One region of the Paraburkholderia sp. CI2 genome, then DNA from elsewhere that is predicted to be linked to it. Evidence: riboswitches for the same ligand, from Rfam matches in the RefSeq annotation. Region 1 holds a riboswitch; the other holds the start of a gene.

Evidence for each region. Region 1 has a riboswitch for cobalamin ahead of cobW (cobalamin biosynthesis protein CobW). Riboswitches for the same ligand answer to the same signal wherever they lie in the genome.
Region 2: it holds a riboswitch for cobalamin, as region 1 does, so the genes downstream of both, HDG32_RS08045 (TonB-dependent receptor domain-containing protein) here and cobW (cobalamin biosynthesis protein CobW) in region 1, are expected to answer to the same signal.

The regions. Positions count from the first base shown of each region.
Region 1 covers NZ_JACHDL010000011.1:212,000-226,626, forward strand. The annotation lists gene HDG32_RS17740 (response regulator transcription factor) at 706-1,446, shown strand; gene HDG32_RS17745 (FecR domain-containing protein) at 1,443-2,894, shown strand; gene HDG32_RS17750 (CHASE2 domain-containing protein) at 2,961-5,447, shown strand; gene HDG32_RS17755 (DUF4136 domain-containing protein) at 5,490-6,104, shown strand; gene bluB (5,6-dimethylbenzimidazole synthase) at 6,141-6,800, opposite strand; gene HDG32_RS17765 (cobyrinate a,c-diamide synthase) at 6,784-8,136, opposite strand; gene cobO (cob(I)yrinic acid a,c-diamide adenosyltransferase) at 8,140-8,742, opposite strand; gene HDG32_RS37035 (cobalamin biosynthesis protein) at 8,739-9,233, opposite strand; partial or broken gene cobA (uroporphyrinogen-III C-methyltransferase) at 9,249-9,986, opposite strand; cobalamin riboswitch at 10,181-10,441, opposite strand; cobalamin riboswitch at 10,522-10,800, shown strand; gene cobW (cobalamin biosynthesis protein CobW) at 10,993-12,084, shown strand; gene cobN (cobaltochelatase subunit CobN) at 12,099-14,627, shown strand, end outside.
Region 2 covers NZ_JACHDL010000004.1:135,789-150,415, forward strand. The annotation lists gene lgt (prolipoprotein diacylglyceryl transferase) at 1-893, shown strand, start outside; gene HDG32_RS08020 (SIMPL domain-containing protein) at 988-1,713, opposite strand; gene HDG32_RS08025 (EVE domain-containing protein) at 1,958-2,416, opposite strand; RNA gene ssrS (6S RNA) at 2,558-2,739, opposite strand; gene HDG32_RS08035 (cell division protein ZapA) at 2,806-3,120, opposite strand; gene HDG32_RS08040 (ATPase) at 3,117-3,476, opposite strand; cobalamin riboswitch at 3,696-3,961, shown strand; gene HDG32_RS08045 (TonB-dependent receptor domain-containing protein) at 4,052-5,983, shown strand; gene HDG32_RS08050 (iron ABC transporter permease) at 6,023-7,087, shown strand; gene HDG32_RS08055 (ABC transporter ATP-binding protein) at 7,117-7,926, shown strand; gene cobT (nicotinate-nucleotide--dimethylbenzimidazole phosphoribosyltransferase) at 7,960-9,021, shown strand; gene HDG32_RS08065 (adenosylcobinamide-GDP ribazoletransferase) at 9,095-9,871, shown strand; gene cobC (alpha-ribazole phosphatase) at 9,856-10,446, shown strand; gene HDG32_RS08075 (cobalamin-binding protein) at 10,500-11,450, opposite strand; gene cobD (threonine-phosphate decarboxylase CobD) at 11,505-12,581, opposite strand; gene cbiB (adenosylcobinamide-phosphate synthase CbiB) at 12,615-13,556, opposite strand; gene cobU (bifunctional adenosylcobinamide kinase/adenosylcobinamide-phosphate guanylyltransferase) at 13,556-14,110, opposite strand; gene HDG32_RS08095 (cobyric acid synthase) at 14,209-14,627, shown strand, end outside.

The DNA.
Region 1 (14,627 bases):
ACGTTACTCGTGCGGTTAGACCCCGGCGAGCGTGTGTAGTGTTTGTGGCGGCGTTGCTTCGACAGGGGCAGCGCCGCATTTTTTTGCCGGCGGCCCTAACGCTGCGCATCACCCGCTGACGGTCCGTCTCGCGGCGCGTCATCGCTCGGCCAACAATGTGAAGCAGTCAAGCCGACTGCCTCGAATGACAACTCGACCGGGACAAAATCTAACAATGTTTAAACGATTTCTTTTGAGATTATTCTTATACTGAACACGCAATTGTTAAATAAGAGTACCTGAAAGGAATCTTAAAGCCGATAAGCGAGCGTGGTCAAAAAGCCGCTCCAGCAAGGATCTTCCGTCCGCAGTGTCACTTCCTTCCGGCGCCGGCTGGTGTTGGCAGACCAGAAAAACCTGAAAAGCGCGTCAGCCGTTTCTGATTAGGGTTTTTCGCGACGGATTGCCGGTACACGGCAAACGGGAAGAAAGAAGGTTTTCGATTATCATGATCTGCCCTGCATAATCGCTATGGAAATTACATTTATGCGCTAATTTCCGTTTCATGAAAGCAGCGTCATGGCGGGTACGGCGAGGGACCATTAATCAGAAAGTAACAGCCGGAATTTTTTGGGAAGCCGGATCGGCGGTGCTGCGCCGTCATCCCGGTCGTCAGCCGGTATACCGGCCGTCAGCCATGAAGGCGCTGTTGCGTTGTGGGGTGTTATGAGAATTGCAGTCCTCGATGATGATTCGGCTCAGGCCGACCTTGTATGTCAAACGCTGTCCGCCGCTGGACACGTCTGTCACGCGTATGGCGCGGGGCGCGAACTCGTGCGCCAGTTGCGTCGTCAGACGTTCGATCTGCTCGTGCTCGACTGGAATGTTCCCGACATGTCCGGCGAAGAAGTGCTTCGCTGGGTGCGCGAAAGCCTGTCCGAGCGCCTGCCGGTGCTGTTCATGACGAGCCGCGGCCGCGAAACCGACATCACTTCGATTCTGAATACCGGTGCCGACGACTATCTCGTCAAGCCCGTCTCGGGCGCCGTGCTGCTCGCGCGGGTTGGTTCGCTGCTGCGGCGCGCGTATTACCTGAAGCCGCCGGCAACGAGGGAAGTATTCGGCGACTTCGAGTTCGACCTGAGCGTCAAGCACGTCGTGGTCCGCGGCACCCCGGTCTCCGTCACGCAGAAAGAGTTCGAACTCGCGCTGCTGCTGTTCCAGCATATGAGCCGGCCGTTGTCGCGCGCACACATTCTCGACGTGATCTGGAAGCAGGCCACGGACATCCCGTCGCGCACGATGGATACTCATGTGTCGATGTTGCGCAGCAAGCTCGGTCTGCGCCCCGAGCGCGGTTATCGGCTCACGCCGATCTACGGCTATGGCTACCGCCTCGAGCGGATCGAAGCCGACACCCCACCGGCCGCCGACGACGAACCCACTGAAGACGCGGGGGAAGCGTGACGGTCTGCGTGGATGGGGCGGCATCGGGCAGCGCCGCCATGCCCGGCCGCCGCGCCGCCGCGTGGCTTGCCGCGGCCTGTCTGATTGCAACGGGCGCGACCGGCTGGAGCGCGCTCGCGCATGCGCAGCCCGCGCGCGGCAAGACCGGAGCGAAGGCGTCGCCGGTCTACGCTTCGTACACGACGCACGAGGGCGACACGCTGTATGACATCGCCGCCCGCTACATGGCCGATCCGACCGACTGGGCGCTGTTGAGCAGCCTCAATCACGTGCCCGCGCCGCGCCGCATGGCGGCCGGCATCGTGCTGCGTTTGCCGTCCCGAAGGCTGCGCCAGGATCGGGACACGGCTCGCGTGGTCGCGACCAGCGGTCCGGTCGAGCACGCGTTCGACTCGAGCCCCTATCTGCCGCTGAAAACCGGTGAAACGCTGGCCGAAGGCGATCGCTTGCGCACCGGCGCGAACGGGTTCGCGACGCTCGAACTGCCCGGCGGCTCATACGTGACGGTCGCGCAGAACGGCGAACTCAATATCGAGAGACTGCGGCACGTCACGCTGACCGGCGTCGCCGATCGCGTCTTTGAACTGCGCGCCGGCGAGGTCGAGAGCCAGGTCACGCATGCGAAGCGACGCGATGATCGCTTCCAGATCCGTTCGCCTTCGGTCGTCGCCGGGGTGCGCGGCACGCGTTTCCGCGTCGATTACGACGGCGACACGCAAACCACCGCGGTGGCGGTGCTCGACGGCGCGGTCGGCGTCGATCCGGCCGCGCAGCATGGCCAGAGCGCCGCGCCGGCGCCAGGCAGGCCGTTGCAGGCGTCCGAGCAGCTGGTCGAGGCAAGCTTCGGCAACGTCACGCACTCGGGCGGCGCGGTCGGCAGTCCGGTCCAGCTGTTGCCCGCACCCGCGCTCGCGCGGCCGGCGCGCGTGCAGGACGGCAAGAGCGTCGCGTTCGACGTCGACCCGGCCGAGCGCGCGGTCGGCTATCGGCTGCAGATTTCGCGCGACGCCGATCAACTGGACCTGGTGCGAGACCTGCGCGTGAGCGCGCCGCATGCCGACTTCGGCGATCTGCCCGACGGCACGTACTTCGTGCGCGTCGCGTCGACCGATAGCCACGGTCTCGACGGCCTGCCGAACGTGTACGCGTTCGAGCGCCGCCAGCTAGGGCTGGACGCTTCGGCCGCGCAGCGCGCGGGTAGCCGCGACTACGAGTTCCGCTGGTTCGTCAGCCGCAGCAACGTGCCGACCCGTTTCCGCTTCCTGCTCGCGAACACGGCCGAACTGAGCCATCCGGTAATCGATCGCCCCGATCTGCCGGGCGGCGAACTCGTGATCAGCGATCTGCCTCCGGGCGTCTACTACTGGACGATCGTCGCCGAGCAGTTCGACAACGGCCGCTTCTACGAAAAGAGCAGTCCGGTCCGCTCCTTTACGCTTGCGCGCTGACGCTGGTAGATTCTCGGGGCCGGCCTGCTGGCCGGTCCGTCCTCCCGTTCCCGACTACATCGTCCCGTGCCCGCCACTTCTACGCGAATGAGCCTCGATCCGCGCGCCCGTCTCGGACGGCGGGCGGGCCGGCGCTTTCTGATCGAGTGGGTCAGCGTTGGCTGTCTCGGTCTCGTGGTGATCCTGCTGACGTCGTTCGGGCGCGTCGGCGCCGGCATCGATCTGCTGGTGTACGACCAGTTTCTGAAGCTGCGCGAGCAGCCGCTGCTGTCCGACATCGTCGTCGTCGAGATCGACAACGCGAGCATCGACGCACTCGGCCGCTGGCCATGGCCGCGCAGCGTGCACGCGCGGCTGCTCGAGCAGATCGCCGCGGCCAGACCTGCCGCGGTGATCTACGACGTACTGTTCACCGAGCCCAATGTCGACGACGTCCAGCTCGCCCACGCAATTGCGCTGAGCTCGACCTATCTGCCCGTGCTGCTGACGCCGCCCGATGCGAGCGGCAAGCGCACCGTCGATGAACCCGTCGCGCCGCTCGCGCAGGCTGCTGCCGGGCTCGGTCACATCAATTTCGAAGTGGACAGCGACGGCATCGTGCGCAGCGTCGCGCGCTTCCAGGGCGACGAGCGCTCGCGCTGGCCGCAACTGACGGTGCTCGTCGCCGACGCGGTCGAACACGGCAAGCTGCATCTGCGCGGCGGCCTGCCGCCGCGCCCCTCGAACGAGCCCGCACGCGGCAGCGACGACGGCGGCGAAGAGCGCTTCCTGATTCCGTTCGGCCCGAACGCCGCGAACTACCCAAAGCTCAGTTTCACCGACGTGCTCGCCGGCAAGGTGCCGGCCGATCAGTTGCGCGGGCGCATCGTCGTGATCGGCGTGACGGCGTCGGGTCTGTACGACCGCTTCGCGACACCGGTATCGGGCGAGCTCGGTCCGCTGCCCGGCGTCTACATCCACGCGAACGTGCTCGACACGCTGCTGAGCGGCCGCGAGATCCAGCCGGTCGCGCTGTGGGTCGTGTTCGCGGCGGCGCTCGGGCCGCTCGCCGCGCTGCTCGCCGGCTTCCTCGTGCTGTCGCCGCGCCGCTCGTTGTTGCTGACCGGCGCGCTGGTACTGCTCGCCGCGACCGGCAGCGCGCTGCTGCTGTACGGCGGCAGGCTGTGGATCTCGCCGGTGCCGGCGATCCTCGGCGTCGTGATCGTCTATCCGATCTGGAACTGGCGACGCCTCGAAATGACGATGGCGTATCTGCGCGGCGAACTGCAACGTCTCGCCGACGAGCCGCATCTGCTGCCCGAGACGCCGAAGCGCCGCCGCGAATTCGGCGGCGACGTGCTCGCGCAGCACATGGCGCTGATGGCGCAGGCCGCGCAACGGGTGCAGGACATGAAGCGCTTCGTGTGGGACAGCCTCGATAGCGTGCCGGAGCCGATTCTAGTCAGCGACGTGGCCGGCGTCGTGCTGATCGCGAATCACGCGGCGAAAGCGCATTTCGCTCGGCTAGGCGCGCCGATGCCCGAAGGCCAGCCGATGCAGAGCGTGCTCGGCGGCCTCACGCTCGTGAAGACGATCGACACCCGCGCGGCCACGGACCACGAGCGCAATCTGTCCGCGCACGCGCACTGGCCGGCGCTTCTCGATCCGACGCGCGGCGAGTTCGCGGCGCTGATGGCGCAGGGCGTCGAGGTGCGCGACGCGAACGAGCGCGACCATCTGCTGCGCTATGCGACCTGCACCAACGCGCAGGGCGAGACGACCGGCTGGATCGCCGGTCTCGTCGACGTGTCGGCGCTCCATGCGGCCGAGCGTCAGCGCGAAGACGCGCTGCGGCTGCTGTCGCACGACATGCGCTCGCCGCAGGCGTCGATCATTGCGCTGGTCGAGATCGAGCGCGCGCGGACCGAGCCTGCGCTCGCGCGCAGCGTGCTGGAGCGCATCGAACGCTACGCGCAACGCGCGCTCACGCTTGCCGACGACTTCGTGCAACTGGCGCGCGCCGAATCGCAGGCCTATGTGCTCGAGCCGCTGAGTCTGACCGAACTCGTCATCGATGCGAGCGACGAGGTCTGGCCGCAGGCGCATGCGAAGCGCATCGCGCTGCATGCGGAATCCGGCGACGCCGCCAACGACGATCCCTGGATCTGCGCCGACCGCTCGCTGATGACACGCGCGCTCGTCAATATCCTGAACAACGCGGTCAAGTACAGTCCGCCCGACACGCGCATCGTGTGCAGCTTCACTGGCCAGCCGGCGGCAAAGCGCGCGGGCAGCGAGGCGCCGCGCGTGTCGTGCACGATCCGCGACCAGGGCTATGGCATTCCTGAGGAGCAGCAAGCGGGATTGTTCGAGCGCTTTCGCCGTTTTCACGAGGCGGAGCGGCCGGAAGTGGGTGGGGCGGGACTCGGCATGGCGTTCGTCAAAACCGTCGTCACGCGCCATGGTGGCAGCGTCGAAGTCGTCAGCGCGCCCGGCGAGGGGACGGCCTTCACGATCTGGCTGCCCGCGCTCGACGACGCGCCCCTCGACGAATCGATCGCACCGCGCGTCTGATGCGCCTTTGATGTATTCGATGTACTAGAGAGAAAACAAAAAATGGCAAAGATCGCTCACCTCTGTGCCGCGCTGGCCGCGGCGAGCCTCGCCGCTTGCGCGGGCCTGAGCGCCGACGTGCACACCGTCTCCGCTAACGGCGCCGACCGCGCCGTTGCGCTGCAAGGCGAGCAGACCTATTCGCTCGCGCGCACGCAGCCGCAGGACGACAGCGTCGACCATCCTCAAGTCGAAAAGCTGTTGCGCGACGAGTTGGCGAAACACGGGTTCGTCGATACGGCGGGCAAGCCCGCGCATTATCTGCTGTCGATCGCGTACAGCACGCGGCCGGCGTCGATCGGCATCGGCGGTGAGGATTGCGCGCCCGCCGATTGCGGCGCGGGCAGCGACGGTCCAGGCGCGCTGCTGTTTGGGCGCAAGTATCAGCACGCGCTGACGCTGCGCTTTTTCGACTACGCGAGCGGCGCCGAGCGCTACAAGGTCGGCGCGGTGTTCGTGGATCGCGACGCGGACCCGCTGCATGCACTGCCGTTGCTCGTGAAAACCGCGCTCGCGAAGCTGCCGTTCGATGCGCCGGCCGACTGGCGTGTGAAGCTCAGCATCGACAAGACGAGCGGTGTGCCGAACGTCGACTCGATGGAGCCGCTGCAGCGTTAAAACGCAGCCTCGGATCGCCGGGGCCGCGAGTATCAGTTATTCCTGCGCCGGCTCGTCTTGCGGCCAGCGGTTTTCGAACACGCAATCGGCGAGCGGCAGACGGCTCGCCCAGCGCTCCGTTTCGAGCATCGGCTCGCTATAGAAGGCAGCGACGTGGCCCAGGCACAGAATCGCGACCGGCCGCGCGCCTTCCGGCATCGCCAGTAGCTGGTGCACCGCGTCGACATCGAATAGCGACACCCAACCAAGCCCGAGTCCTTCCGCGCGCGCGGCGAGCCACATGTTCTGGATCGCGCACGCGACCGACGCGAGATCCATCTCCGGCAGCGTTCGGCGGCCGAAGACGTGTCGCTCGCGCCCGTCCATCAACGCGATCACCAGCAGCTCCGCGCATTCGCGCATGCCTTCCACCTTCAGCTTCATGAACTCGTCGCGGCGCTTGCCGAGCGCGTCGGCGGTGGCGAGCCGTTCGCGCTCGACGATGTCGCGCAAGCCCGTGCGCAGCGCCGCGTCGGTGATGCGCACGATCCGCCACGGCTGCATGTAGCCGACGCTAGGCGCGTGATGCGCCGCGTCGAGCAGACGCCGCAGCACCGCCGGATCGACCGGATCGGGCACGAAGTGGCGCATGTCGCGGCGTTCGTAAATCGCGCGATAGACCGCATCGCGCTCGGAGTCGTCAAAAGGTTTCGCCATGAAAGAGGGCGGCCGTGAAAGCCGGGTTGGAGGGCCAGTAAGCGTGCATATAGGTTGCCACAATCGGGCCCACGCGGAACACCGCTTCGCCGCGCGCGTCGCTGTGCGCGCGCGTGGCGAAGCGCTGCGGCGCTAGCGGCGTCGCGAGCTTCGAGTAGTGGAACGTGTGCCCGGTCAGCGTGCCGTGGACGCCGTCGATCTGCTGCATGCCGAGCGACGTGAAGCGCGTTTGCATCGTCGCGTGACCGGGCAGCAGGCCCAGCATCGGCGTGCTAGTGCCTTGCGCGTCGGTCAGCGTGTCGAGCAGATAGAGCATGCCGCCGCATTCGGCGACCAGCGGTTTGTCCGCCTCGACGTGCGCTCGGATCGATGCGGCGCTGTTCACGTTGCCCGCGAGCGTCGCCATATGCAACTCGGGATAGCCGCCCGGCAGATAGAGCGCGTGCGTGCCGGCGGGCAACGCTTCGTCGGCGAGCGGCGAGAAATAGCTGAGCCGCGCGCCGAGCGCTTCGAGCAGCGCGACGTTGGCCGGATAGATGAACGAGAACGCGGCGTCGCGCGCGATCGCGATGTGCTTGCCTTCGAGCAGACGCGGCAGCACTTCGGGCGCGGGCACGCCGAAATCGACCGGGCGCGGCAGTTCGGCGAGCGCGGTCGACGCGAGCGAATCCGCCGCGCGTTCGAGGCGCGCTTCGAGATCGTCGATTTCATCGGCCTGGTGTAGGCCGAGGTGGCGGTCGGGCAGCGTGATCTCGTCGCTCGCGGCGAGGTGGCCGCACCAGCGCAACCGGGGCGGCAGCGCTTCCTGCAGCATCTGCGCGTGCCGGGCGGAGCCGACGCGATTCGCGAGCACGCCGTGGAACGGCAGTTGTGGTCTGAAGCGCGCAAGGCCGAATGCGAGCGCGCCGAAGGTCTGCGCCATCGCCTGCGCGGAAATCACCGCGAGCACCGGCACGCCGAACGTGGTCGCCAGATCGGCGCTGCTCGGCGTGCCGTCGAACAGGCCCATCACGCCTTCGATCAGGATCAGATCGGCTTCTTGCGCCGCCCGCGCGAGCAGGTTGCGGCATGCGCTTTCGCCGACCATCCACAGATCGAGCGACAGCACCGGCGCGCCGCTCGCGCGCGCGAGGATCATCGGATCGAGAAAATCCGGTCCGGTCTTGAACACGCGCACGCGACGTCCGAGCCGCCGGTGATAGCGCGCGAGACCGGCGGTGATCGTGGTTTTGCCTTGTCCCGACGCGGGCGCGCTGATGAACAGCGCGGGGCACGCCGCGGAGCAACTCCCCTGGGGGGACGCCCCGGACCAAGCCCCGTTGGGGGACGCCGACATCGCTCAGAACTCCACGCCGCGCTGCGCCTTCACACCTTGCTCGCGATATGGATGCTTGATCGCGCGCATTTCGGTGACGAGGTCGGCGGCTTCGATCAGCGCGTCCGGCGCATGGCGTCCGGTCACGACGACGTGCAACATCGGCGCACGCGCGTTGATCACCGCGAGCACTTCGTCGAGCGGCAGGTATTCGTACTTCAGCACGGTGTTCAGCTCGTCGAGGATCACCATCTGGTAGTCGCCGCTTTCGATCATCCGCCGCGCTTCGATCCAGCCTTTGCGCGCGGTCGCCATGTCGGCCTCGCGGTTCTGCGTGTTCCACGTGTAGCCGTCGCCCATCGTGACGAAATCGCATTGCGCGATCGCGCCGAGGAAATCGCGCTCCGACGTATGCAGCGCGCCTTTGATGAACTGCACGACGCCGAGCCGCATGCCGTGGCCGAGCACCCGCACGGCCATGCCGAACGCGGCCGTGCTCTTGCCCTTGCCGGTGCCGGTGTTGACGATCAGCAGGCCTTTTTCGACGGTCGCGCCGGCCTGCTTCTTTTCGTGGCCTTCGCGGCGGCGTTCGGTCATGCGTTGATGCGATTCCGGATCGGTTTTCATCGGGGGTCCTGGTTTTGAGAGGCGGGATGGGATGGGGTCGCGTCGCTAAGGGCAGCGTCGTTCGCCGCTGCGATCGCCACCGTGATGCCGGCGTGCGCGGTCTTGCGTACGATCAGACGCGCGTTTTGCGCGGTTGTGGTGGAGTCCGGCGCCGTTGCCGCTAGCAGCGCGCACGGCTCGCACACACCATCGACGCCGAGATGCGCGTGTGCCGCCGCCGACGGCGACGCGACCGGTACCGCGGCGATCTGCTCGCGGCTGAACAGTTGCAGCGGCAGCTGATGACGTGAGCAGAATTCGAGCAGACCGGCTTCGTTGGCTTTGGTGTCGATCGTCGCGATCGCGCGGATCTGCTCGAAGGCATTCGATCCGAGCGCTGCGCGGACGGCGGCTTCGATCTCAGCGGCTTCGCTGTGCAAGCGGCAACCGATGCCGACGCTCAGCGTTCTGATCGCGCGTCCGAGTCCGTGTCGTGTCGCGCTCGCTGCCAGTTCGTGAGCAACGCCGGCGTCGCGTTTGGCCGCATCACGCGCCAGTGCGAGCGACGCCACACCGCCGATCACGACGATCGCCGGCGAGCCGAGCCCCGCGCGCGCCACCGCCTCGGCGAACTCGCGAAGCGGCGCGAGCACATGGCGCTGCTCAGGCCGCGTCGCCGACTCGATCGCCGCGCACGGCGTGTCGGCGGACATGCCGGCCGCGAGCAATGCGCGGGCGATCTCGCCGAGCCGGCGCATGCCCATGTAGATCACCAGCGTCATGCGCGTCGCGGCGAGCGCGGCCCAGTCCGGTTCGCCACTGCCGGCGCCGTGGCCGGTGACGAACACGACGCCCTGCGCGTGATCACGATGCGTGACTGCGATACCGAGCGCCGCGGGCGCCGCGATGCCGGCCGTGATGCCGTTGATCACGTCGACTTCAATACCCGCGGCCTGTAGCGCCTGCAACTCTTCGCCGCCGCGGCCGAACACGAACGGATCGCCGCCCTTGAGCCGCGCGACGCTGCGCCCCGCGCGCAGATGCCCGAGCATTTGCGCGACGATGTCGGCTTGCGGCGTCGACGGATGGCCGCCGCGTTTGCCGACGTACACGACTTGCGCGTCGGTGCGCGCGAACTGCAGCACGTCGGGATTCACCAGATCGTCGACGAGCACGACATCGGCCTGCGCGAGCGCACGGGTGGCCTTCAGCGTGATCAGTTCGACGTCGCCGGGACCGGCGCCGATCAGCCAGGCGCGCGTCATCGCGGCGTGGATGGCGCGCGCCATGCGGTGATGGAAGAAGAGAAGCGGCGTGCGACAGCGCGCGCCGCGGTGAATATAGAGGTCATGCGGAACTGCGAATCCGGGCACGCGCGATGCCGCGCTGCTACGCCTTCACATCCGTTCCCCGCGGATTCCGGCGGCCGGCGGCGCCACGTGATGCACGGATGCAATGCGGCACCGCCTCCGCGTCTGGCCGGTATCCGGGCTGGCGGCCTCATGCGCTTCGCCTTCCCGTCCCGGTTTGTGGATTCGCGGGACAGTGGCATCAAAAAACGCATGCGCGGCACGTCGGAATCGAAGGCGAATCGAATCGCGCGCCGCAGGTCGCTTACCGTTGCGGGGACAGCACAGGTTGAACGCGCGAGGCGCTGCCTGTTTCCCGTTTAACTGCACACGCGAGCGCATGTGCGGGCACCAAACGCGCGCATACGATAGCACATGGCGCCTTGCCGGATAAGCCTCGGCGGCGCTTTCCGGCTCGGTGCGTTGCTTGACTGCGCAAGTCGCCGGGCCTACACTCGCACGCACTTTGGGTGCTCGCGTGCGCGCTCGTGCGCATGCAGTTAAACGGGAAACAGGGAGCCACCTGCTCTGGAGCGGCTAACCTGTGCTGTCCCCGCAACGGTAAGCGAAAAGCGGTTCCGGCTTGATAGCCGGGCACCGCAGTGCCGGCTTCGATGTCCTCGCGCAAGGTCGCGTGGACATTTCACCACTGGACGAGAAACCACTCGGCCGGGAAGGGGAAGCGGCGCTTTCGCCAGCCCGGATACCGGCCCAAAGAAGCAGAACGACCGCCGCGGGGATGCGGCGGCGCGTTCATGACCTCAGTTCCGCTTTCTGTATTTCCGTTGTCGCGACCATGCCGTCGTTCGTCCCCGTGTCTGGTGATCGCTGGTACTGCTGCGCGTGCTCCATTCGCCAGCCGACGCGGACCCACGCGCGGACTTTCCGGCATACCGATCAACGCCAAGGGATGGACCTCACGATGCAAACTCAATTGCGCAAGATCCCCGTCACGATCATCACGGGCTTTCTCGGCAGCGGCAAAACCACGCTGCTGCGGCACATTCTTCAGCATGCGGGCGGCAAGCGCATCGCGGTGATCGTCAACGAGTTCGGCGAGCTCGGCATCGACGGCGAAATCCTCAAGGGCTGCGGCATCGGTTGCGATGAAAACGGCGTCGAGACCGAAGGGCAATTGTATGAACTCGCGAACGGTTGTTTGTGCTGCACCGTGCAGGAAGAATTTTTCCCGGTGATGGAAAAGCTCGCGGAGCGCCGCGATGAACTCGATCACGTGCTGATCGAAACGTCGGGCCTGGCGTTGCCGAAGCCGCTCGTGCAGGCGTTCAACTGGCCGCAGATCCGCAATGGCTTCACGGTCGACGCGGTGGTGACGGTGGTGGACGGCCCGGCCGCCGCGAGCGGCCAGTTCGCCGATAACCCGCTCGCCGTCGATGCACAGCGCAAGGCCGATCCGAATCTCGATCACGAGTCGCCGCTGCACGAGCTGTTCGAAGACCAGTTGTCGGCGGCCGATCTGGTGATTCTGAACAAGACCGATCTGATCGACGAGTCGCGGCAGCACGAGGTCGAAGCCGCGATCCGCGCGGAGATTCCGCCGCAGGTGAAGATCGTGCGTGCGCAGCAGGGGCGGCTCGACCTGCATACGCTGCTGGGCCTCGAAGCGGCGTCGGAAGAGACGATCCACCTGCGTCATGACCACCACGGTTCCGCCGACGACCCCGATCATCACCACGATGAATTCGATTCGGTCGTCGTGCAGGCATCCGTACCGTCGCGCGACGCGGCGCTCGCCGCCTTGCAGACGCTCGTCGAAACCCACACGATTTACCGTGTCAAAGGCTTCGCGGCACTGCAGGGCGCGGCGATGCGTCTCGTGATCCAGGGCGTGGGCCGGCGCTTCGACAGCTACTTCGACCGGCGCTGGCAAGCGGGTGAAAATGGCGACGGCGCGTTGAGCCGCTTCGTGCTGATCGGCGCAGACCTCGACCAACACGCGCTGCAACAGGCGTTCGACGCGGCGCTCGGCGCGACGTCGAACGCGACGGCATAAACGGGCGCACCAGCATGCATCTGCTGCGCACGACGCCGGGCGGCTTCGTCGACGATACGCAGGGCGTGATCCGCATCGATCAGCAGCCCGCCGAGATCGTCGTGCTCAGTTCCGCCGACACCACGCTGTCGCTGCTCGCGAGCGTCGTGCCGCGTCTCGGCGACGGCTTTCCGAGCGTGCGGCTCGCGAACGTCACGTATCTGCGTCAGCCTGCCTCGGTCGATTTCTATCTGGACGACGTGTTGCAGCATGCGCGCGTGGTCGTCGTCGATCATCTCGGCGGCGAAACGTATTGGCCGTACGGCATCGAGCAGGTGGTCGCGCTCGCGCAGCGCAAACAGCAAACACTCGCGATGTTTTCCGGCGATCTGCAGGAAGACCCGAACCTGCTAGCGCGCAGCACCGCGAGCGCCGAGTTGTGCCAGCAGCTGTGGCGCTATCTGCGCGAGGGCGGTCCGCAGAACGCCGAGGCGTTTTTGCGCTGCATCGCGTATCGCGCGCTCGACTGGGGGCGCGAACCCGATCCGCCGCGCGCGTTGCCGGCCGCGTCGTTGTATCACCCCGAGCGCGATACCCCCATCGTCGCCGACTGGCAGGCGCGTTGGCGGCAAGACGCGCCGGTCGTCGCGATTCTGTTCTACAAGGCGCATCTGCAGGCCGCCAATACCGCGGTGTTCGATGCGCTGATCGACGCGCTCGAAGCGCAAGGGCTCAATCCGCTGCCGCTCGCGATCACGTCGCTGAAGGATGCGGTGAGCCGCGATGTCGTGCAGTCGCTGTGCGCGCAACATGGTGTCGCGCTCGTGCTGAACACGACCGCGTTCGCCGCTTCCGCGCTCGACGATCCGGAGCCGCTCGCGCTCGCCGGCGACGCGCCGGTGTTCCAGGTAATCCTGAGCGGCGGCAATCGCGAAGACTGGCTGAAGGACAACCACGGCCTCAATTCGCGCGACATCGCCATGCATATCGCGCTGCCCGAAGTGGACGGGCGCATCATCACGCGCGCGATCAGCTTCAAGGGGCTCGCGTATCGCTGTGCGCATACGCAGGTCGACGTGGTCCGCTATCAGCCCGACCTCGAACGGGTGCGCTTTCTCGCCGAGCTGAGCCGGCGCTGGTGCCGTTTGCGTTCGCTCGATAACGCCGACAAGAAAGTCGCGTTGATTCTCGCCAACTATCCGATGAGCGAAGGGCGCATCGGCAATGGCGTCGGGCTCGATACGCCGGCGTCGGTGGTCGGCATTCTGTCGATGCTGCGCGATGAAGGTTATCGTGTCGGCGAATTACCCGAAAACGGCGACGCGTTGTTGAACAGGCTGACCGAAGGCGTGACCAACGATCCGGTCGTACGCGATCTGCGTCCGGCCCTGCAAAGCCTCGCACTCGACGACTACCTCGCGCAGTTCAACGCGTTGCCGGCGAGCGTGCGCGACGCGTTGAACGCTCGCTGGGGCAAGCCCGAGCAGGACCCCACGCTACGGCGCGGCCGCTTCATGATCGCCGGCTGGCGCTGCGGCCAGGTGTTCATCGGCATTCAGCCTGCGCGTTCGCGCGAGCACGGCGACTACGCGAGCTATCACGATGCGGAGCTCGTACCGCCGCACGCATACCTCGCGTTCTATTTCTGGCTGCGCCATCAGTTCGGCATCGACGCGGTCGTGCACGTCGGCAAGCACGGCAACCTGGAATGGCTGCCGGGCAAAAGCGTCGCCTTGAGCGACGCATGCTGGCCCGATCTGATTCTCGGACCGATGCCGCATCTGTATCCGTTCATCGTCAACGATCCGGGCGAGGGCAGCCAGGCGAAGCGGCGCGCGCAGGCGGTGATCATCGATCATCTGATGCCACCGCTTACACGCGCCGAAAACTATGGGCCGCTGCAGGACCTCGAACGCCAGGTCGACGAATACTACGAGGCATTGATGGTCGATTCGCGTCGCGCGAAGCTCTTGCGTCGCACGATTCTGACGACGATCGTCGAGCATCGGTTGCACGAAGAGCTGAGTCTCGCGGCGCCGAACGGACAGGACGATGAAGACGCGCTGCTCACACGCGTCGATGCGTGGCTGTGCGAGCTGAAGGAAGCGCAGATTCGCGATGGCCTGCATACGTTCGGGCAGTCGCCGCGCGGCGTGCAGCGGCGCGACACGCTGCTCGCGCTCGGGCGCTTTCCGGTCGGCGATGGGCAGGGCGGCAAGGCGGGGCTCGTCGACGCGTTGGCGCGCGATCTGCGCATCGATCATCGGTTCGGCCCGTTGACGGTGGATTGGGCCGCCGCATGGGACGGCCCGCGACCCGAGGTATTGCAGCGGGTCAGCGATGCGCCGTGGCGACATTACGGCGATACGCGCGAGCGGTTGGAATTGCTCGCGGGCGAGCTGTTGCGCGGCGTCTGCGGTGTCGATTGCGATGTCGCGGATCGTTCGCAGGCCGTCCCCGTAGCCGACGAAAATCTGCCGCAAGCGGCACAGGTGATCGCACGCCTGTGCGACGACGTGCTGCCGCGTCTCGACGCCTGCGGCCCGCAGGAAATGACGCAGCTG
Region 2 (14,627 bases), on a different contig from region 1:
CCAATTTCGACCCTGTCGCCATCCATCTGGGGCCGCTCGCCGTGCGCTGGTATGGCTTGATGTACCTCGTCGCGTTCGTCGCGGCGATCGTCGTCGCCCGGCTGCGGCTGCGGCTGCCGTACGTCGCCGCGCAAGGCTGGACCGCGAAGGATATCGACGACATGCTGTTCTACGGCGTGCTAGGTACGATCCTCGGCGGCCGGCTCGGCTATGTGCTGTTCTACAAGGCGAGCTTTTATTTCGCGCATCCGCTCGACATCTTCAAGGTGTGGGAAGGCGGCATGTCGTTTCACGGCGGCTTTCTCGGCGTGACGATCGCGATGATGCTGTTCGCTTATCAGCGCAAGCGCTCGTGGCTGCAAGTCACCGACTTCGTCGCGCCGATGGTGCCCACGGGCCTCGCAGCGGGGCGCCTCGGCAACTTCATCAACGGCGAGCTGTGGGGCCGCGTGACCGATCCGTCCGCGCCGTGGGCGATGCTGTTTCCCGGCGCCGCGCCTGACGACGCCACATGGCTCGCCGCGCATCCGCAACTGGCCGCGCAATGGCATCTGAACGAAGTGTTCGCGCAATATCACATGCTGCCGCGACATCCGTCGGAGCTGTACGAGATAGCGCTCGAAGGCGTGGCGCTGTTCTTCGTGCTGATCTTTTTCTCGCGCAAACCGAAGCCGCTCGGCGCGATTTCCGCGATGTTCCTGATCGGCTACGGCCTGGCGCGCTTCACGGTCGAATTCGCGCGCGAGCCGGACGATTTCCTCGGCCTGCTCGCGATGGGGCTGTCGATGGGTCAATGGCTGTCGCTGCCCATGATTCTCGCGGGCATCGGCCTGATGGTGTGGGCGTATCGCCGTGGGCGTCGCGAGCAGGCGCAGGCGGTTGGCGCGAACTGAGCGGCGCTCGGCTAGCGTAGCGAGCGTTGCATGAAAAAACGCCACGGCATCGATGGATGCCGTGGCGTTTTCTGTTTGGGCTTGCGCTTGCGCGTCACTTCATCTGCACCGACCCCGACACGTTGACCGTCACCGTCGACGTGCCGCCTTCGAGCGACAGCGGCGCGCTCTTCGCGTCGGCGCCCATCGCGCGTGCGCTCATCATCATCATCGGACGCGGCATCACGCCGCTGTGATTCACGTTGACCTCGCGGATCGAATAGCCGCTAAAGCCGAACGCCTGCGAGGCCGCCGCGGCCTGCTCGCGAAACGATTTGATCGCCTCGCCGCTGAGCCGCTGTTCGGCCGCGCGCTGCGCTTGCGGCGACAGCGAGAAACGCACGTTGCCAACCTGCATGATCGATGCCATCTGTCCGGCGAGCTTCGATGCCGCGGCGAAGTCGCGCGATTCGAGCACGACTTCCGTGCGGCCGCGCCACGTCGTGATGCGTCCGTCGCGGTCCGTCGACGGGAAGATCGAGAACGCGCCCGAGCGCGCGGTCACGCCGCTGACGCCGCGCGCTTTCTGCAATGCCGCGTCGGCGCGTTCGTTCAGCGTCGACGTCAGCGACGACGGCTCGCTCGCTTCCTGCTCGTAAAACAGCGTGATTTCGACTTCGTCCTGCGGGACTTCCGCGCTCGCCTGCGCATTCAGCGACAGCACGCCCGAAGGCTGCGGCATCATGGTCTGCGCTCGAGCGGGCGCAGGGTTCAGTGCAAGTGCCACAGGCGCGCCCAAGGCGAGCGCAAGTGCGAGGGACCGTGCGGTTTTTGTCGTCATGACTGGAATCCTTGTTTGAACAGGTTGTGCACGTTCGACGCGAGCGCCGGGTGTGGCGCGCGGTTTGACGGATGCGCTGGCGAATGCATCGGCTTGCCGTCGAGCGGCCGGTTCGAGCTCACGCTTTCGTCGACCGATTAGGCGCGTTTTACCGACGCTTGGTTCCCCAATTAGTGCTTCGCCGCCGCATCGGAAACGATGACCTGGATGCGATCACGACAGGTGCCGCGTCGCGCGTTCGCCCTTAAACCAGCTGTTTAGTGATGAAGCGCCATTCGGCTTCGGTCACCGGCGTGATCGACAGGCGATTGCCTTTGGCGAGCACGCGCATGTCCTGCAATTCGGCATGCTCGCGCAGCGCGGCAAGCGGAATCAGCGCGATTTTCTTCTTGAACACGACGTCGACGAGCATCCAGCGCGGCGTTTCTGGCGACGATTTCGCGTCGTAGTACGGACTCTTTTTATCGAACTGCGTAGGGTCCGGATACGCGGTCGACGAGACCTCCGCGATGCCCGCGATGCCGGGCTCCGGACAGCTCGAATGATAGAAGAGCACGCCGTCGCCGACCTGCATCACGTCGCGCATGAAGTTGCGCGCCTGATAGTTGCGTACGCCGGTCCACGGCAAGGTGCGATGAGGTGCGTTGGCGAGGTCGTCGATGCTTGCTTCGTCCGGTTCGGACTTCATCAGCCAGTAGCGCATGAATCGGAGTGAGCGTGTGAGATTGAACGAAGCGCTCCAACAGCAGGCGCGTACGGAAAAGCCCCTGAAAAAGGCGCTCAAACGAAAAAACGACGACCAAAGAAAAACGGCATCGAACCGAAGTCCGATGCCGTTCCAGATAAGATCCCCGCCTTAGCCGCTAGGCCGGCATCCTGAACCGAGGGTTCAGAATTGGTCGCAGTTAGCAACACTTCGGGTACATCAGACTGAGTGACGCGCACACCCGTGCTACAAATTTCCGCAACCGTGCACATGGCATTGGTTCAAGGAATGTATGACCTTGGCGAACCAGGCAGGGAAGCTAAACCGATGAAGCTACAACCCAAACCGTTCAACACGTGACCGGTTCGAAACCGGCCCACTACTGCTTACTGCAAGCTGTACTGCTCGATCACAGTACCTAGCTGTTCGTTCATTTGTTGCATTGTACGCCGGATTTCTTCAGCAGGAAATGCTTCTCCGTGTCGCACGCTGCTTTGCAGCTTAAGCAGTTCCGATGCCAGCGACAGCGCAGCCATCACCGCGATGCGATCGGTGCCGCGCACGTTGCTGCCGCTGCGGATTTTCTGCATCTCGGCGTCGACGCGCGCGACCGCCTCGAGCAGCGCGCCTTCCGTTTCCGGCGAACAGGCGAGACGATAGGGTACTTCGAGAATCGATACTTCGATCTGCTTGGTGGTCATGCGCTTTCTCCGTGTCGGCTCACGTCGCTTTCCGCTTCCTCGTGTTCGGGCTGGGCGGACTGGAGCAGATCGAGCTGGTTATCCGGTTCGCTGCTCGCGCGTGCGCGCGGCAATTTTTCGAGAATCGCATTCAGGCGCACCTGAGCGTCGTCGATCTTGGCGGACAGCGCGTCGCGTTCCGCCTGCAGTGCGTCGCGCTCTTCGCGCAATTGCGCGAGTTCCGCATGCGTGGCTTGCACTTCGGCACGCGTTTGCGCGAGCTGCTCTTCGAGCGCGAGCCGCGCTTCGTTGTGGCGCTGGCTGATCGCAATCAGCTTGCCGATGTTCTGGGAGAGTGATTCGAGTTCGGTGAGCATGTGCTGCGTCCTCTAAAGACATCGCATTTTAGCGCGGAATATTACAGGTTCCGACAATTGTCTCGTTTCGAGACGTAACAGCATCGCTTCGTGCACGTTCGTTGGGTGTCGCGTCGTCGACCATAAGATAAAAACCGGCAATCCATCCGACAATAACCTGCATTCAACAGAACCGATTGCGCTCCGGTCGACCTTTCTTGACGCCCCGCGACGCCGCTCCTAAACTTCCCGCACTCTGGTGCCCGCGCGCGCTTTTCGGCGCGCGCAGTTAAACGGGAAGCAGGGCGCGCGCGGTGCCAAAACCGGATGCGCGAACCTGCGCTGCCCCCGCAACGGTAAGCGACCGCATGTGATGTGCTCATGCAGGTCGGTCCTGGTCGCAAGGTTGGAAGTTCAACGTGCGAGTGTGCCACTGCGCGTCACGCGTGGGAAGGCGGGATCGATGTGTCGTAGCCCGGATACCGGCCAGAAAAGAGGGACGTCCCCCCGCGAAAACGCTAAACAAGGGGGCGCCTCGTGACGCGTCGGCCTGCGGGGAAGCAGGCCGCGCACGCTATCCACAGGAATGTCATCCCATGCTGTCCCCCATCGCCCGCGCAACGCTCCTCGCGTTCGCGAGCCTGCCGCTCGTCGTGCATGCGCAAAGCGCCGAGCCCGCGTCTTCATCGTCCGCGACGGATGCAACCGCTGCGAGCGCCGCAAACGTTGCCGACGCGGCCAATCTCACTTCCACCGATGCGCCGGGCAACCTGCTGTCGCCGATCGTCGTGACCGCGCAACGCGGACCGCAAGCGTTGCGCGATGCGATCCCGCAGACCACGCGGTTCGATCAGCAGGACATCGCCGACACGACCGCGACCGATCTGCCCGGCCTGCTGCAACTCGCGCCAGGCGCGCAAATCTCGCGCACGGGTGGCCCCGGTTCGACCACGAGCCTCTTTCTGCGCGGCGCATCGTCGACGCAATCGCTGCTGCTGATCGACGGCGTGCGCGTCGATTCGGTGAGTCTCGGCTCAGCTCAACTCGCACAGATTCCGCTCGATCAGGTCGATCACGTCGAAGTGGTGAACGGCAACGTGTCGGCGTTGTATGGCTCGGGCGCGATCGGCGGCGTCGTGCAGGTGTTCACGAAAGACGGCGGCGATCATCCGCCGCGTTTCAATTTTTCGCTCGGCTACGGCAGCTATCGCACGCAGACGCAAACGGCCGGCGTGAACGGCGCGCTCGATCAGGACGGGCGCACGACCTTCAACATCTCGCTCGCGCGCACGAAGGACGACGGCTTTTCGTCGCTCAATCCGCTCGAGGCGCCGAACGCGAATCCGAACGCAAACGGCAATCTGAACGAGAGCATCAGCGCGTCGCTGCGTCACAAGTTCACCGACAGGTGGGACGCGGGCGTCAGCTACTTCCAGTCGAACAACGACAACAGCTACGACAATGCGTACGGCGAGCCCACCGATCTGAACAATCTCTATAGCAAGGTGCGTCAGGTGTCGGTATTCGCGAACGGCAAGCTGACCGACTGGTGGACCACCCACGTCACGCTCGCCGAGGGCGACGACCGCAGCGTGTCGAACACCAATGGCATCTACAACGGCCGCTTCGATACCGACAATCGCCAGTACACGTGGCAGAACGATTTCGCGCTCGCCGCGAACCAGAAGCTGCAACTCGGCTACGAGCATCTCGACCAGACGCTCGACTCCGACACGTTCGCCGCGCCCGACCGTCACGTCGATTCGGTCTTCGCGGGCTACAGCGCGCGCTTCGGCCGCAACCAGATTCAGGCCAACGTGCGACGCGACCAGTACTCCGATTTCGGTGGAGCGAACAGTTACTATCTCGGCTACGGATTCGACATCACGTCGCGCTGGAAGGTAACCGCAAGCTATTCGGATGCGTTCCGCGCGCCGAGCTTCGACGATCTGTACTATCCGATCAGCGGCAACCCGTCGATCCAGCCCGAGCGTAGTCATTCGGTCGAAGCCGGTTTGCAGTACGCGACCGATGCGCTCGGCGTGATGCGTCTGAACGCATTCCAGACGCGCTATACGAATCTGATCGACTACGTGCAGACGATCCCCGGCATCTACCTCGCGGAGAACGTCGGCCATGCGAAGGTGCAGGGACTCGAGGGATCGTGGAGCGGTCATGTCGGCAAGACCGACGTGCGCGCAACGGTGACGCTGCAGAACCCGGTCGATCTCGACAACGGTACCGACCTCGTGCGGCGCGCGCGTCGGTTCGGGTCGTTCGCGGTGAATCGCAGCATCGGTGGCTGGCGGGTTGGCGGCGAGTGGATCGTCAGCGGTCCGCGCACCGATAGCACGGGCAACCTCGGCGGTTATGGCATCGTGAATATGTCGGCGCGCTACAACGTCACCAAAGCGTGGTACGTCAGTGCGCAAATCGACAATCTGTTCAACAAGGATTATGAAACGGCCTACTCGTATAACTCGCCGCGACGCGGTGCGTATGTCACGCTCGGCTGGCAGCAGCAGTGACGCGCGCGCCGGGTTGGCCGCATGCGTGAGCGCATGCGGATGAGTCGCGCGTCCGCTTCGCTGCGCGCCGCGATGGCGACGCCGCGCCCGATGAACGCGAAACGCGCGGCCGCGATCTGGCTCGGGCTCGCGCTCGCCGCCGTGGCGGTGCTCGGCGCGTCGCTGGTGCTCGGCAGCGTGCCGCTCGCGCCGTCGCGCGTGCTTGCGGCACTCGTGCCGACGCACACGTTCGGCGGCACGGGCAGCGACGATCTCGCCGGCGAAATCGTGCGTACGTTGCGTTTGCCGCGCGCGCTCGCGGGCTTCGCGTGCGGCGCGTTGCTCGCGCTCGCCGGCGCGCTGCTGCAGGTGCTGCTGCGCAATCCGCTGGCCGAGCCATACGTGCTCGGCGTGTCGGGCGGCGCGGCGACGTTCGCGCTCGTTGCGATGATCGCGGGCGGCGCATGGTGGCTCGTCGATGCGAGCGCGTTCGCGGGTGCGTTCGTGTCGATCCTGCTGGTGCTCGGCCTCGCGCGTCGCGAGCTATGGCGCGGCGAGCCGCAGGACACGTCGCCCCGTTTGCTATTGACCGGCGCGGTGATCGCGGCCGGGTGGGGCGCGCTGATCACGCTGCTGCTCAATCTCGCGCCCGACAGCCGTCTGCGCGGCATGCTGTTCTGGCTCACCGGCGACCTCAACGGCGGCGCGCTGCCGTGGACCGCGCTGATGGCGCTCGCGCTCGTGCTGCTTGCGATCGTGCCGGCCGCGCCGCGTCTGAACGTGTTGCTGCGCGGCGACGTGGCCGCGCAGGCGTTGGGCGTCGCCGTGATGCCGCTGCGTTTGCGTGTGTACCTGGTCGCGTCGCTGGCGGCGGCCGCGGCGGTGACGACCGCGGGCACGATCGGCTTCGTCGGTCTCGTCGTGCCGCACATGTTGCGGCTCGCGTTCGGCAACGATCAGCGCATGCTGCTGCCGGCGGCCGCGCTTGGCGGCGGTGTCGCGGTGATGGGCGCGGATCTGATCGCGCGGACCGTGATCGCGCCCGCGCAATTGCCGGTCGGCGTGATCACGTCGCTGGTCGGCGTACCGGTGTTCCTGTGGATGCTGCTCAAACGCCGCCGATGATACGAGCCGAACCCAGCCCCACCTGTTCGATGCTGAGCACGCAGCGCCTGACGTTGCGCGCCGGCGCGCGCACCTTGCTCGACGCGTTCACGCACACGTTCCATGTGGGCGAAATCTGGTGCATCGCCGGGCCGAACGGCGCGGGCAAGACCACCTTGCTATCGACGCTGGCGGGGCTGTTGCATCCGGCGGCGGGCCATGTCGAACTCGATGGCGTGCGCGTGGCCGGCTGGCAGCCGCTGCCGCTCGCACGGCGCCGCGCGCTGATGCCGCAAAGCGCGGCCGATGCGTTCAACGCAAGCGTGCTCGACATCGTGCTGCTGAACCGCTTCCCGCATCTGGGCGGCTGGGGCTGGGAGCGCGACGAGGATCGCGCGGCCGCGCGGGCGGCGCTCGAACGGCTCGGCCTTGCGGACTTTGCGGCGCGCGACGTGCTGTCGCTATCGGGCGGCGAGCGTCAGCGCGTTGCCCTCGCGGCGGTGCTGTGCCAGGACGCGCCGCTGTTGCTGCTCGACGAACCGTTGTCGCATCTCGACCTGCATCATCAGGTCGACTGTCTCGAAGCGCTCGTCGCATGGACGCGCGAACCGCGCCGTAGTGTGCTGTTCTCGTGCCACGACCTGAACCTCGCGCGCCGCTTCGCGACGCACGCGTTGCTGCTCGACGGCGCGGGCGGCGCGTATGCGGGCCCAGCGCGCGATGTGCTGACGCCCGCGTTGACGAGCCGCGCGTTCGGCTATCCGCTGATTCTGATTCGCGACGGCGAGCACGAGGCGCTGATACCCGCGCCGCGCGCGCGTCACGAATCGCCTGCCGGCCATGACGCACAGTCAGGCTGATATTCGTTCCTATCCCTTGTTTCGATCACACCTATGACTCGCATCCCACACCCAGCCGGTTTGCCCGAAGTCGCGCCGCTCGATCAGACGCTGCGCGCCGAGCTGCAGCGGATCATCGATACGCGCACCAAACCGCCCGGCAGCCTCGGCCGGCTCGAAACCCTCGCGCGCCAGATGGGCCTGATCCAGCGTAGTACGCGTCCCACCGTGCAGCGTCCCGCGATGATCGTTTTCGCGGGCGACCACGGCATCGCCGCCGAAGGCGTGAGCCCCTATCCGCAAGCGGTGACCGCGCAGATGGTCGCGAACTTCATCGCGGGCGGCGCGGCGATCAACGCGCTCAGTCGCGTCGCGGGTCTCGAACTCGAAGTGGTCAACGCGGGCATCGCGACGCCGCTGCCGTCCACGGACCGACTCGTCGACATTCCGGTCGGGCCCGGCACGCGCAACTTCGCACACGAAGCCGCGATGACGCACGCCGAAGTGCTCGCCGCGATGCAGGCGGGCGCCGCGCGCGTGCGTCATCACGCGGCGCTCAGCACGAACGTGATCGGCTTCGGCGAGATGGGCATCGCGAACACCTCGGCGGCCGCGTGTCTGATGAGCCGCCTGTGCGGTGTGCCGATCGACGACTGCGTCGGCCGCGGCACGGGTCTCGACAATGCCGGACTCGCGAAGAAGCGCAACGTGCTCGCGGCGGCGCTCGCGCGCCATGCGGATGCACGCGCGCCGCTCGACGTGCTCGCGACCTTCGGCGGCTTCGAAATCGCGATGATGGCGGGCGCGTATCTGGCGGCCGCCGAGGCGCGCATGACCATCCTCGTCGATGGCTTCATCGCGACGTCCGCGCTGCTGGTCGCCGATGCGTTCTCGCCCGACGTGCGCGAGTACTGCGTGTTCGCGCATGCGTCGAACGAGGCCGGGCATCGGCGCATGCTCGATCATTTCGGCGCGCAGCCGCTGCTGTCGCTCGACATGCGGCTCGGCGAAGGCACGGGCGCCGCGCTCGCGGTGCCGTTGCTGCGCGCGGCGGTGGCCTTCGTCAACGAGATGGCCAGCTTCGATTCGGCGGGCGTCGCCGATCGCGAACCGTGAAGCGCGTGAGCACGCGCTTCGCGATAACGCGAAGCTCGGCCCGCAGCGCCGTGAACCTGCACTCGCCACGTTCATGAACCCGCTCGCGGAACTGCGCTATTTCTTCACGGCGCTCGGTTACTTCACGCGCGTGCCCGTGCCGCGCTGGGTCGGTTTCGAGCCGCATTATCTGAACGCCGCGGCGCGCTATTTTCCGCTCGTCGGCGTGTTGGTCGGCGGCTTCAGCGCGCTCGTCTATCTGGCCGCGCTGTGCGTGTTTCCGGCGAGTGTCGCGGTGCTGCTGTCGATGGCCGCGTCGCTCGTGGTCACGGGCGCATTTCACGAGGACGGTCTCGCCGATTGCATCGATGCGTTCGGTGGCGCCTATACGCGCGACGATGCGCTGCGCATCATGCAAGACTCGCGCATCGGTGCTTTTGGTGCCATCGCGCTCGTGATCGCCCTGGCGATCAAGTGGCAAACGCTCGCGGCGTTGCCACCGCTGCGTGCCGCAAGCCTGATGCTTGCGGCGCATGGCGCGAGCCGCGCGTGCGCGATCAGTTACCTGGCCACGCTCGACTATGTGCGCGCGGCCGGCAAAGCCAAGCCGGTCGCGCAGCGTTTGAGCGGGCCGGCGCTGCTGTGCGCCGCGCTGTTCGGGCTGCCCTGGCTGCTGTGGCCGAACGGCCCCGGCATGCCCGACTGGCGTTTTGCCGCGCTCACGTGTGCTGTGCTGTTCGCACTGCGCTTTGCGATGGGCCGTTATTTCGTCAGACGCATCGGCGGCTATACCGGCGATTGCCTCGGCTTCGCGCAGCAGATCTTCGAATTGAGCATCTACCTGGTGGGGCTTGCATGGATATCGTCCTGATTCGACATCCCGCTGTCGCGCTCGAGGCGGGGATTTGTTACGGCCATAGTGATGTCGCGTTGGCGGAAAGCGCCGAGGTCACGTCCAATGCGTTGGCGGTGAAGCTCGCGAGCTTGCAGGTGCCGGCGCCGCGTGTGCTGATCACGAGTCCGCTTACGCGCTGCGCCGCGCTAGCGACCGAGATCGCGAACGACTTCGGCTGCGTGGTCAGCCACGACGAGCGCTTGAAGGAAATGGATTTCGGCGAGTGGGAAGCGCAGCGCTGGGATACGATCGATCGCGCGCTGCTCGACGACTGGGCCGCCAATTTCGAACATGCGCGCGCGCACGGCGGCGAGAGCGTCGCGCAATTCGTCGCGCGTGTGCGAGCGTGGTTCGATGCGTTCGCGCTGACGCGCGAGCTGTCGCCCGCATACGTGGTCACGCACGCGGGCGTGATGCGCGCGATCGCGTCGTGGGTGCTGGAGGTGCCGCTCGCGCATTGCCTGCAGTGGTCGCTAGATATGACGGGGATCGTCTGGTTGCGACGTAACGACGAGACGCTGCAGTGGTCGCTCGTGCGATGGAATGCGTGACCCGCGTGGTCATCCGGAAAACCGATCCTTTTTTCTCGCCACACGCGGCGCCGTCATGGCGCGGGCTGCTTGCTGCGCGAGCGCGCCAGTTCGAGGTCCTCGCACAGTTGCCGCGCGCCTTGCGCGATGCGCGGCGCGGGGCGATTGATCAGATCGCCGTCGATCGCAAACAGGTTGTTGTTCGCGACGGCCGCGAGGCCCGGCCATGCGCGCCATGTGTCGAGTTGCGGCAGCATCGTGTCGGGCCGCGTCGCGCCGGGTGCGGCGGTGACGATCGCCTGCGGATTCGCCGCGAGCACCGCTTCGATCGACACGGTCGGCACGAGCGGCTGCAGGTCCGCGAACACATTGCGGCCGCCGCATAGCGTGATCACGTCGCTGATCATGTGCTCGCCGTTGAGCGTCATCAGCGGCCGGTCCCATACCTGATAAAAGACGCTGACGGCCGGGCGGTTCGCATACCGCGCGCGCAGACGGGCGATGTCGTCGCGGAAGGCGGCGGCCGCCGCATCCGCGCTCGCCGATGTGCCGAGCAGCCGGCCGAGCCTGGTCAGCGACACGGCGATATCGTCGAGACGGCGCGGCTCGCTGAAAAAGAGCGGCACGTGTAGCTCGCGCAAGCGTTCGAGCTGGCGCTGCGCGTTGCCGTGCCGCCATACGACGATCAGGTCCGGTTTCAGCGCGACGATGCGTTCGAGGTCGAGCGCCTTGTTGTCGCCGACGCGCGGGAGTTGCTTCGCTTCGGGCGGATAGTCGCTGTACGACACGGCGCCGACCATCTTTGGGCCGCCGCCCGCGGCGTACAGCAATTCGGTCACGTGCGGGGCGAGGCTGATCACGCGCCGCGCGGGCGCGGCGAGCGTGACGGTCGCGCCGCTGTCGTCGGTGACGGTGATCGCGGCGTGCGCGCTCAGTGCGGTCAGCGCGAGGGCTGCGGCGCCGAACCAATGGAGGAAGCTATGCGCGGGCGGGGCAAAGCGGATGGAACGAGCAAAGCGGATCATCGGACGAGGGCGGATCACGAAGCGTTGAGCGGCTTGGGTGCGAAGGTCACTGCGCTAACTCGACCGCGCGGTATCGATCGAGTCAACCGCCTGTTGCAACTGTTGCTCGAAGCGGGTCCATTCGGCTTCGTCGCCCGGCAGCCCGAAGCGCACACTGGCCGATGGCACCCGAAGCGATGGCGGAAACAGGCGCGTCCACACGCCGCGCCGCGCGAGCGCTTCATGCAGCGCGGCGGCGCGCGCATCGTCGGTCCATGCGAAAAGCGGCGTGCCCCGTGTCGCGAAACCGTGCGCATGCAACAGCCCGGCAAGCCGCGCGCTGTCGCCGATGAGCCGCTCACGCATCCGCGTTTGCCACGCGGCATCGTCGAACGCGGCGCTCACCGCATGGCGCGCGGGACCGCTGACGGTCCACGCCCCCAGCCTGTCGCGCAACGCGGCGAGCAATGCGGGCGCGCCCAGCACGAAGCCGGCGCGCACACCCGCGAGCCCGAAGAACTTGCCGGGCGAGCGCAACACGACGAGCCCGTCCCGATGCGTATGCGCCGCCAGCGACGCGACCCGCGCGGCCGGCAGCGTATCGGCGAACGCTTCGTCGACGAGCAGCGTGCCGCCGCGTTCGCGCAGCTGCGCGTGCCAGTGCAGCAGCCTGGCGGCATCGATATGCGTGGCGGTCGGATTGTCGGGGTTGACGATCGCGACGTGCGTGAGCGCGGCGGGCAGCGTGTCGCGATGCACGTCGAGCGGCGCGACCGCGTGTCCGGCGCGCGCGAACGCGGGCGCGTACTCGCCGTAGGTCAGCGGCGCGATGCCGACCGTCGCGGGCGAGAGCAACGCGGGCAGCGCGCGAATCGCCGCCTGGCTGCCGGCGACGGGCAGCACGTGCGCGGCATCGGGCGCGCCGTAGTAGCGCGCGGCCCGCTCGGCGAAGCCGTCGCCTTCGTCGGGCAATCGGCGCCACGCGTCGGCGGGCAGCGGCGGCACCGGATAGCCGTGCGGATTGATGCCGGTCGACAGATCGAGCCACTGCGCGTACGCAATGCCGTAGCGCGCCGCCGCTTCGTGCAGGTTGCCGCCGTGCGCGATCGGGCCGCTTGCGGCGTGCTCGCGCGGTTGCGTCCAGTCGCTCATGCGCTCATCCCATCGCTACGCGCGTCGTTCCGCTCAGCCATGAAACGGCACGCTCAACAACGCCAGCACGATCAGCACGGCCAGCCAGAGAATCACCGTGCGTTCGACCAGCATCAACGCGGCGCCCACATGACGCGCCTCGGCGGGACGCCCGAAGCCCAGCGTCGGCCGATGCTCGAGCGTGCCGTGATACACGGCCGGCCCGCCGATCAGCACGTTCAGGCTGCCGGCGCCGGCGGCCATCACCGGGCCCGCGTTCGGGCTGTCCCAGCGCGGCGCCTGCTCGCGCCAGCAGCGCCAGGCGGTCAGCGTGTCGCCGAGCAGCGCGTAGCTCGTGGCAGTCAGGCGCGCGGGAATCCAGTTCAGCACGTCGTCGATGCGCGCGGCGGCCCAGCCGAAGCGCAGATAGCGCGGCGTGCGATAACCCCACATCGCGTCGAGCGTATTGGCGAGGCGAAAGCCGAGCGCGCCAGGCCCGCCCGCGAGCGCGAACCAGAACAGCGCGCCGAAGATCGCGTCGTTGCCGTTTTCGAGCGCCGATTCGACCGCGGCGCGCGCGAGCGCGGCCTCGTCCGACTGCGCGGTGTCGCGCGAGACGATCCGTGCGGTCAACTCACGTGCCGTGGCCAGATCGCGTTGGCCGAGCGCCCGCGCGATCGGCGCGATGTGATCGCGCAGGCTGCGCGCGCCGAGCGCGAACCACAGCAGCGCGACATGCAGCGCGCAGGCCGCGAACAACGGCAGCACGGCGACGAGCCACCACGCGATCAACACCGGCGGCAGAACCGCGAGCGCCCATGCGAGCAGGCCCCTGAGCCGCAGACGCCGGTCGTGATTGAAGCGCGCCTCGATACGCGCCGCCCAGTTGCCGAACCCGATCAGCGGATGCCGGCGGTTCGGCTCGCCGAACCAGCGGTCGACGGCGACGCCCGCGACCGCGAGCGTCGCGACCAGCGGCATGGTCAGCGGCGGCATCACGCGCGGCTCGCGCTTTTCAGCGCGAGCGGCAGTCCCGCGACCATCAGCGTGGCCGCGCTGCTCAACGCGGCGATGCGCTGATTCAAGCGCCCGAGTTCGTCGACGTAAAGACGCGTGGCTTCGCCGAGCGGCACGACGCCGAGGCCGATCTCGTTGCTGACGACGATGATCTTGCCGCGCGCGCCGGCGAGCGCCGCTTCGAACGCGGCGGCCTGCTCGTAGTAGTGCGACAGCGGCGCCGCTGCGCCGTCGGCGGGACATAGCAGGTTTGCGAGCCACAGCGTCAGGCAGTCGATCAGCAGACACTGGCCCGGCGCGTCGTGTTGCGCGAGCGCGCCGGCGAGGTCGTCGTCCGCTTCGACGAGCCCCCAATGCGCGGGCCGCCGTTCGCGATGATGCGCAATGCGCGCGTTGAATTCGGCGTCGTCGGTAACGCGGGCGGTGGCGATGTAGATGACGGGGAAGGCGCTGTCGCTGGCGAGCCGCTCGGCATGCGCGCTCTTGCCTGAGCGGGCGCCGCCGAGGACGAAGGTGAGGTCGCGGGGAGTCATCCTATGATTGTACCGGCGCGATGGGATAATGCCGCTCGATTGCATTGCAACGCCACTGTCCACACTGTCCATCTTCCACCTGCACCGCCGTGACCCGAATGACCATTCCTCCCGACACCCTGCCCGTGCCGCGCGGCACGCTGATGATCCAGGGCACCACGTCCGACGCGGGCAAGAGCACGCTGGTTGCGGGACTGTGCCGCCTCGCGCGGCGCGCGGGTGCGCGGGTCGCGCCGTTCAAGCCGCAGAACATGGCGTTGAACAGCGCGGTGACCGTCGACGGCGGCGAGATCGGCCGCGCGCAGGCATTGCAGGCGCTCGCCGCGGGCATCGACGCGCACACCGATCTGAACCCGGTGCTGCTGAAGCCGACCAGCGATCGCGGCGCGCAGGTGATCATCCACGGCAAGGCGCGCATCAACCTCGACGCCCGCGCGTATCACGACTACAAGCCAGTCGCGTTCGAGGCGGTGCTGGAGTCGTATGCGCGACTGCGCGCGTCGTACGACACGATTTT